One region of the Streptococcus sp. 4094 genome, then DNA from elsewhere that is predicted to be linked to it. Evidence: predicted binding sites of a transcription regulator. Region 1 holds the regulator's gene; each other region holds the start of a gene.
What was found. Region 1 encodes Rex, which represses fermentation and respiration genes when NADH is low (regulators of the CRP and FNR family bind a similar motif). Its sites were predicted from a motif close to TTGTGAANTANTTCACAA; they were not measured.
Positions count from the first base shown of each region.

Region 2: HT721_RS02670 (formate/nitrite transporter family protein) is a predicted target of Rex. The motif match lies at 858-875, and genes of this name have one in related genera.
Region 3: HT721_RS03365 (iron-containing alcohol dehydrogenase) is a predicted target of Rex. The motif match lies at 1,420-1,437, and genes of this name have one in related genera.
Region 4: HT721_RS09525 (zinc-dependent alcohol dehydrogenase family protein) is a predicted target of Rex. The motif match lies at 1,014-1,031, and genes of this name have one in related genera.

Region 1 is NZ_VMMI01000005.1:2,877-5,086, forward strand. Features, by position in the region: gene HT721_RS00710 (DUF1831 domain-containing protein) at 1-296, shown strand, start outside; gene HT721_RS00715 (DUF4649 family protein) at 304-519, shown strand; gene HT721_RS00720 (redox-sensing transcriptional repressor Rex) at 602-1,243, shown strand; gene HT721_RS00725 (gamma-glutamyl-gamma-aminobutyrate hydrolase family protein) at 1,261-1,950, shown strand; gene radC (DNA repair protein RadC) at 1,947-2,210, opposite strand, start outside.
Region 2 is NZ_VMMI01000008.1:185,993-188,202, reverse strand. Features, by position in the region: gene gyrA (DNA gyrase subunit A) at 1-16, shown strand, start outside; gene srtA (sortase SrtA) at 16-759, shown strand; gene HT721_RS02670 (formate/nitrite transporter family protein) at 899-1,696, shown strand; gene HT721_RS02665 (O-acetylhomoserine aminocarboxypropyltransferase/cysteine synthase family protein) at 1,844-2,210, shown strand, end outside.
Region 3 is NZ_VMMI01000011.1:34,719-36,928, forward strand. Features, by position in the region: gene HT721_RS03360 (SPFH domain-containing protein) at 1-49, opposite strand, end outside; gene HT721_RS03365 (iron-containing alcohol dehydrogenase) at 194-1,345, opposite strand.
Region 4 is NZ_VMMI01000045.1:30,564-32,773, forward strand. Features, by position in the region: gene HT721_RS09525 (zinc-dependent alcohol dehydrogenase family protein) at 1-936, opposite strand, end outside; gene nagA (N-acetylglucosamine-6-phosphate deacetylase) at 1,099-2,210, opposite strand, start outside.

The sequences.
Region 1 (2,210 bases):
TTAGCCCTTCTGTTAAAAAATTCACCCTTAAGGACAACACCTTTTTTGAGACTAAGGTTGGTAACTATGAATTGACTCGCCTACTTGAAAAAGTGCCAAACAGCGGTGAAGGCTTCCAACTCAAAATCATCATTAACAAGGAACTTACAGGTGCTAAAATCAATATCACTGACAAGTTTGGGCTACGTCTAGTTGATATTTTCAAATCAGAAGACCACCACATTCATCAGGAAAAATTCTATTTCCTCATGGATAGCTTGGTAGAACGTGGTGTCTTTACAAAATCGGAAAGATAGAGCCAAAATGTTTGAACTGACCTATAAGGACAGCTATCATGTAGAGCGCACTCTCAAGTATGAGGATTACGAGGCTCTCATGCTAGCTCTGTCAGGATGTGTGACTCTGCCAGATACACTTTATGTAACTTCTTTGACCTTTAAAGGACAGGAAGTTTACCAAGGACTGGTCGGAGACCTCTACCGTTTTCTATCACATGCAGATTTTTTACAACAAAACTAAGATTTTTCTTAGTTTTTTCTTGTTTTTGTTGATTTTTTCACAATGTTTCTATAAAATAGAAGAATAGAAAGGTTGTGATTTTGTGAAAGATAAACAGTCTGCTATTCCAAAAGCTACAGCAAAAAGACTCTCTCTCTACTATCGAATTTTTAAGAGATTTCATGCAGAAAAGATTGAACGTGCCAACTCTAAGCAAATTGCAGAGGCCATTGGGATTGATTCAGCGACCGTACGTCGTGATTTTTCCTATTTTGGTGAACTAGGTCGGCGTGGATTTGGATATGATGTCAAAAAACTGATGACATTTTTTGCCGATTTGCTCAATGATAACTCTATTACCAATGTCATGCTGGTTGGTATTGGAAATATGGGCCATGCCCTTCTCCACTACCGCTTCCACGAGCGTAACAAGATGAAGATTATCATGGCCTTTGACCTAGATGACCATCCCGAAGTCGGAACCCAAACTCCTGATGGAATTCCTATTTACGGGATTTCTCAAATCAAGGATAAAATCAAGGATGCTGATGTGAAGACTGCTATCCTGACCGTTCCCAGCGTTAAGTCACAAGAGGTTGCCAATCTCTTGGTTGATGCTGGCGTGAAAGGAATTCTTAGTTTTTCACCAGTCCATCTGCATTTACCAAAAGATGTGGTCGTTCAGTATGTCGATTTGACAAGTGAACTCCAAACACTCCTCTATTTCATGCGAAAAGAGGATTAGAAAGCGAAAATCATTTTATGAAAAAACCAGTTATAGGGATTACAGGAAACGAAAAAACTCATCCTGATGATGACATCATGATGAGCTACGCAGCAAAAGGCTTTGTTGAAGGCGTTAAAGACGCTGGAGGGATTCCCATCATCCTACCGATTGGTGATCAAGAAATGGCCTGCCACTATATCAGTATGATTGACAAGCTCATCTTGACAGGTGGGCAAAATGTTGATCCAAAATTCTATGGTGAACCAAAAACCATTGATAGCGATGACTACCACCTTCAAAGAGATATATTCGAACTAGCCCTCATCAAGGAAGCTATCAAACAGCAAAAGCCGATTTTCTCTGTCTGTCGTGGGACTCAACTCTTTAACGTTGCCATGGGTGGAACTTTGTACCAAGATATCGAAGATCACTGGCAGGATTGTTCCGCCGAGTACACAACCCAACGCTTGGTGACAGAACCTGATACAGTTCTTCGAGAAATCTATGGAGAAATCTCCCATATCAACTCCTTCCACCACCAGAGCATCAAGGATTTAGCACCAAATTTAAAGATTGCGGCTCATGATCCTAAAGATGGTATTATAGAAGCTGTTATGAGTACGGATGATGTCGCCTTTCTCGGTGTCCAATGGCATCCAGAGTTTCTTTTTGAAAATCGTCCCAAAGATAAAAACCTCTTTGACTATGTCGTTAATGAACTTTAGATTAAATCTGTTTTTTCACGGTAACTAAAGTAACTAGAATATGAGACAATCAAATGGTCCAAGAGGACAATTCCCATCAGGTCGCAGGCTTCTTTAACAAGTTTAGTGACATGATCATCATTTCGGCTAGGGGCTACCGCTCCCGAAGGATGATTGTGGACCAAGATGAGAGAAGTCGCCATATGCTTGATAGCATAGTGAAGAATCTCACGTGGTTCAGCAATACTACGAGTAGCTGAGCCGATAAAAATGGTCTGTTG
Region 2 (2,210 bases), on a different contig from region 1:
AGAAGGTGAAGCATAATGTCTCAAAAAAATAATAAAAAGAAAAACAAGCGAAAAAATCTGCTGACAAATATCCTAGCAGGATTTCTGATAGTACTGTCACTGGTTTTGATTTTTAATGCGCAAATTCGAAATATTTTCATGGTCTGGAATACCAATAAGTATCAAGTTAGCCAGGTATCAAAAGAAAAAATAGAAGAAAATCAGGATACAGAAGGAAATTTTGATTTTGATTCGGTCAAAGCGATCTCTTCGGAAGCTGTTCTAGCTTCTCAATGGGATGCTCAAAAATTACCAGTTATTGGGGGAATTGCAATTCCTGAATTGGAAATGAATTTGCCGATTTTTAAAGGACTTGATAATGTTAATCTCTTCTACGGCGCTGGTACAATGAAACGCGAGCAAGTAATGGGAGAAGGAAATTATAGTCTAGCTAGTCACCATATCTTTGGTGTTGATAATGCTAATAAAATGTTATTTTCTCCTTTAGATAACGCTAAAAATGGTATGAAGATTTATCTAACCGATAAAAATAAAGTTTATACCTATGAAATCCGTGAAGTCAAACGTGTGACACCGGATCGTGTTGATGAAGTTGATGATAGAGATGGGGTCAATGAAATCACATTAGTAACCTGTGAAGACCTTGCTGCTACAGAACGTATTATTGTAAAAGGTGATTTGAAAGAAACAAAAGATTATTCACAAACATCTGATGAAATCCTAACAGCTTTCAATCAACCATATAAACAATTTTATTAGTACAAATCAGTGAAATCTAGAATTTCACTGATTTTTTTTAGATTTTCATAAAAATAAACTTTTATGAAATACAGAAAACGCTTCCTAAAATCTAAAGTTTGTGATATAATTATCAAGAAAAAAGATTTAGGAGTTTATTATGGTTTCTTCAGAATTTATCTCAAAGATTGAATTTGCTTGCAAGAAGAAAGAAAGTCTTTATAGTCAAAGCAAATTTAAGTATGCGATTCGTTCTATGTTCGCAGGTGCATTTTTAACCTTCAGTACTGCTGCAGGTGCAGTTGGGGCTGACTTGATTAATAAAATCGCACCAGGTAGTGGACGCTTCCTCTTCCCATTTGTCTTTGCTTGGGGCTTGGCCTACATTGTTTTTTTGAATGCCGAGTTGGTAACATCAAACATGATGTTCTTGACTGCAGGTAGTTTCTTGAAAAAAATCTCTTGGAGAAAAACAGCTGAGATTTTACTATACTGTACCTTGTTCAACCTTATCGGAGCCTTGATAGCAGGGTGGGGCTTTGCTCATTCAGCAGCCTATGCACATCTGACTCACGATAGTTTCATCTCAGGGGTTGTTGAGATGAAGTTAGGCCGCTCAAATGAATTGATCTTGCTTGAGGCGATTTTGGCAAATATTTTCGTAAATATTGCGATTCTTTCATTTGTTTTGGTCAAAGATGGTGGTGCCAAACTTTGGCTTGTTTTGTCAGCTATTTACATGTTTGTATTCTTAACAAACGAGCACATTGCTGCAAACTTTGCTTCTTTCGCGATTGTGAAATTCAGTGTTGCTGCGGATTCAATTGCTAACTTCGGTGTTGGAAATATGCTTCGCCACTGGGGTGTAACCTTCATCGGAAACTTTATCGGAGGAGGCTTCTTGATGGGTCTTCCATATGCCTTCCTCAATAAAAATGAAGATACTTATGTAGATTAAGAAAATGAGCACGATTGATTCGTGCTTTTTTCATTTTAAAAATAGAGTAATAGCTATTTCTTATATCAAAATATAGAAAACTAATATTGGTCAACTATACCTTAAGGTGCTACAATATCTTTAATCAAACTATTGGGAGGTCGTTTTATGACTCGTGATTTTAAATTTGAAACCTTACAACTACATGCTGGGCAAGTAGTGGATCCAGCAACTAAGTCTCGTGCAGTGCCGATTTATCAAACAACATCCTTTGTTTTTGATGACACGCAGGAAGGTGCCGATTTGTTTGCCTTGAGAAAGCCAGGTAATATCTATACTCGTATTACAAATCCTACAACGGCTGCTTTTGAAGAAAGAATTGCTGCTCTTGAAGGCGGTGTTGGAGCGCTAGCAACAGCATCAGGTATGGCTGCAGTGACTTATACAATTTTGGCGCTTGCCCATGCTGGTGACCATCTAGTGGCAGCATCAACTATTTACGGTGGAACCTTCAATCTCTTGAAAGAAACCCTTC
Region 3 (2,210 bases), on a different contig from region 1:
TCAGTGTGACTATCACCAATAGGAGCACACAAACAATCAGAAAAATCATGAAAAATATTGCCATGATGGAACCTCCACAAGTATTTTTCTAGTATTATAGCACATTTAAAGAAGGCTGTACCGTTTTTACTGCGATTTTTCCTGAAATGTCAATAATTAGAGGTGAATTGTCACATTGTCGTCAAATCTCTTGCTAAAACAACTCTTTATAAAAAGCAATCGTTTCTTCTAAGGTTGGCATAAATGGATTTCCTGGTGCGCAGGCATCAATCAAGGCGTTCTTAGAAAGGTATTCAAAGTCGAAATCTTTTTCTTCAATACCAAGTTCAGTCAATTTCTTAGGAATACCTACTGTCTCAGAAAGCTTCTCAATCTCAGCAATTGCATAATCGGCACATTCTTGATCTGATTTACCTTCTACATGAAGGCCCAAGGCTTTAGCAACATTGCGAAAAGCTTCTGGTACACGTTTAGCATTTTCACGTTCTATAACTGGTAGTAGCATGGCACAGCACACGCCATGAGGCAAGTTATATACTGCGCCGAGTTGGTGAGCCATTGAGTGAACATACCCCAGACCTGCATTGTTAAAACTCATACCACCAAGGAAGATGGCATTGACCATACCTTCACGCGCTTCAATATCGTGTCCATTTGCTACAGCGCGAGGAAGGTATTCCTTGATAAGTTCAATAGCACCAATAGACAGTTTCTTGGTCACATCATAAGCACCAGGTGTTACCAAAGCTTCAACTGCGTGGGTCAGAGCATCCATACCTGTCGCTGCAGTCAAAGCTTGAGGTTTTGAAATCATCAATTCAGGGTCATTGATAGAGATAAGAGCAAGGCTATTCTTGTCAACCATTACCATCTTAACCTTGCGTTCTTCATCGGTAATCACATAGTTAATGGTAATTTCTGCTGATGTACCTGCAGTAGTATTGATAGCTACAACAGGAAGGCCTTTTTTAGCAGACTTATGAAGCCCTTCATAATCCTGTGGTTTTCCACCATTTGTAGCCATGATAGAGATACAACTAGCTGCATCCTGTGGAGACCCCCCACCAAGACTGATGATAAAATCACATCCATGTTCTTCCAAAGCAGCTACCCCATCTGTGACATTCTTACAAGTAGGGTTTGGCTCCACATCGCTAAAGATGACATATTCGATTCCTTCTGTATCCAGTGGTTTTAAAACCTTAGGTAAAATGTCACTTCCTTCGATGAACTTATCTGTCACCAAAAGTGCCTTTTTATAGCCAAGTTCCTTGATATAAGGACCCACTTCATTTACAACACCTTTACCAATAAGGTTGACTGCCGGAACATAAAATGTAGCCATATAATTTTCCTCCTGCGCCTTCGCGCTATCTATTTAACATCATTATATTACTTTTTGTATTCGTTTTCAATTATTTGTGAATTATTTAACAAATCTTTTTAAAAGGAGTGGATTTTGACTATTATTTATGAGATCCTTTTCCATCAGCAAACAAAACAAGTAGAACAGATTTTGAAATTATAATATACGAGGGCTTGCGAAAACCCTCTGTCTTCGCCCCTCAATTTAATAAAGGAAGTGTTACATATGCCAGAAACTTTACTTACAGTATTTCTAGCTTCGTTGCTTATCAACGTACTATATGAGCTTTTAAAGCCGTGGACAAAGAAACGAAACAAGTAATGGGTAATCCTTTAAGAGAGTAACAAAAAACATCATTACAGTGAACCGCACTCCAATAGTTCAAGCATTAAGCAATGTTGATGATCTGAATGTAGTGTGGTATAATATTTTTGTCATCGGTTACCGATTACGTTCCTATGGGTTCGTGAGAGGAGGTGAAACTAATGAGCCTTATCATAGAGCTCGCTCTTACTATTATAGCGGATGTTATAGCTGGAATTATCTTGTATTTCGTCTGCAGATGGCTAGATAGTAAGTAGTAGACCGAGTGACTAGCCTATCAACACCCGTTAAATCGCTAAGATACGTCAAAAAAGCCCTTAACTATGGCAGTAGTTAGGGGCTTTGGTGTTCTAATGAACCTTATCAATTAACTATATTCTAGCATATAAGTCCTAATATTTCAAGCATTAAGCAATGTTGATGATATAAATTTAATGTGATATACTATTTTTGTCATCGGTTACCGATTACGTTCCTTACGGTTCGTGAGAGGAGGTGAAACTAATGAACCTTGCCCCAG
Region 4 (2,210 bases), on a different contig from region 1:
TGGTTCAATCTTATGACTTTCAAGTGCTTTCAACAATTGTGGAGTTGTATTTGTAGATACCAAACCAGTTGTTACATTGATGTTGCGAATCCAAAGTTTGTCTAAATCAAATTCAACTGGTTTACCATGTACACCACAGTTGGCAACTGTTCCGTCTACACCAATAATCTTTTGACAGAAATCAAATGTTGCAGGAATACCAACAGCTTCGATAGCGACATCTACACCACGGCCATCTGTCAAATCATAAATTTCTTTAATGGCTTTTTCAGGGTCTGAAGAATTAACCTTGTGAGTCGCACCAAATGATACAGCAGTTTCCAAGCGGTTATCGTCTAAGTCCACCATAATCAATTTAGCTGGTGAGTAGAATTGAGCTGTTAAAAGAGCAGCCAATCCAACTGGACCTGAACCAATAATGGCTACGCTGCAACCAGGTTCTACTTCCCCTTTCAAGACACCAATTTCATATCCAGTAGGTAGAATGTCTGATAGCATAACCAAGGCTTCATCTGACAAGTCTTCTGGAGTGTGGTAAAGAGTATTATCTGCATGAGGGACACGTAGATATTCAGCCTGCATACCATCAATTAAGTGACCGAAAATCCAGCCCCCTTCGTCTTCACAGTGGGCATAAATTCCTTTTTTACAGTAGTAGCATTTACCACAGGCACAGACACAAGAAATCAAGACCTTGTCGCCTTTTTTGAAGTTAGAAACTCCTTCCCCAACTTCTTCAACAATCCCAATCCCTTCGTGACCAAGAATGGTACCACTTTGGCAAGCAGGAACATCCCCTTTGATAATATGGAGGTCTGTTCCACAAATAGTGGTTTTTACGATACGCACAATAGCGTCTGTTGGCTTACGAATAACTGGTTTGTCTACATCAACAAAAGAAGCAAGTCCTGGTTTAACATAAGTATAGGCTTTCATAAAGCACTCCTCCGTTTTTTTATTTGTACTATTTATAATATAATTGTAAACCTTTTCATTTGCTTGTTCAAGATTTTTTGTGATATTTTTAACTTTTTCATTTACCGGTAAAGTAATATAGATAAAAAAGCAGAAGCTAGTCTCTAACTTCTGCCTTCTCTCTTATGCTTGATAACGTTTCACACCGTCTAGGTAGGTTGCTACCAATTCCAAATCTTTATCTAGTACGATAAAGTCAGCATCGTAGCCTTCACGGATTTGACCACAGACATCATCGATGTGAACGGATTTTGCTGGGTTGAGGCTGGCCATCATGACCGCTTCGTGTGGATTTGCAATACCCCACTCGACTACATTTCTCATACCATCTTTAAGTTTGAGGATAGAACCTGCCAAATTACCAGTAGATTTGAGACGTGCAGTTCCATTTGCTACTACAACAGGGAATTCTCCCAACATATAGTCACCGTCTTCAAGCCCACCAGCTGTCATACAGTCCGTAATAAGAGCGATGTTTTCTGTCCCCTTTTGCTTAAGTAAAATCTCACAAGCTTTTGGATCTACGTGATAACCATCACAAATCAATTCTGCGTAAGTATGTGGGAGCTCATACATAGCTCCTACCATACCGAGTTCGCGGTGTGTTAAACCACGCATCCCATTATAGGCATGTACCCATACACTAGCTCCAGCATCAACTGCCTTCTTAGCTTGTTCAAATGTCGCATCTGAGTGTCCAAGTGCAACTGTCACACCTTCACCTGTAATAGTACGTACAAAATCTTCCACCCCATCACGTTCTGGTGCAATAGCGATCTTATTTAGCATCCCTTTTGCAGCATCCTGCCAAGAATGAAACTCCTCAACACCCGGGTCTCTCATATAAGTTGGATTTTGTGCCCCCTTAAAAGTTTCTGTGAAATATGGACCTTCATAATAAATCCCACGAATCTTAGCACCTGTTGCTTCTTTATAATGGTTTCCAAGATTTTCAGTGACTGCAAGCAATTGCTCATAAGTGGCTGTTAAAGTTGTGGGCAAGAAACTGGTAACACCGGTACTAAGAAGTCCTTCACTCATAGTATGCAATGTCCCTTCAATGTTGTTGTCCATCACATCTACACCTGCATATCCATGAATATGAGTATCCACAAGACCTGGTGCAATGCTATAACCTGTATAGTCAATCACCTCTGCTCCTTCAGGAATTTGCTCTACATGTTTTCCAAACTTGCCGTCCACAAGTTCCAAGTATCCACCACGACGAACCCCGT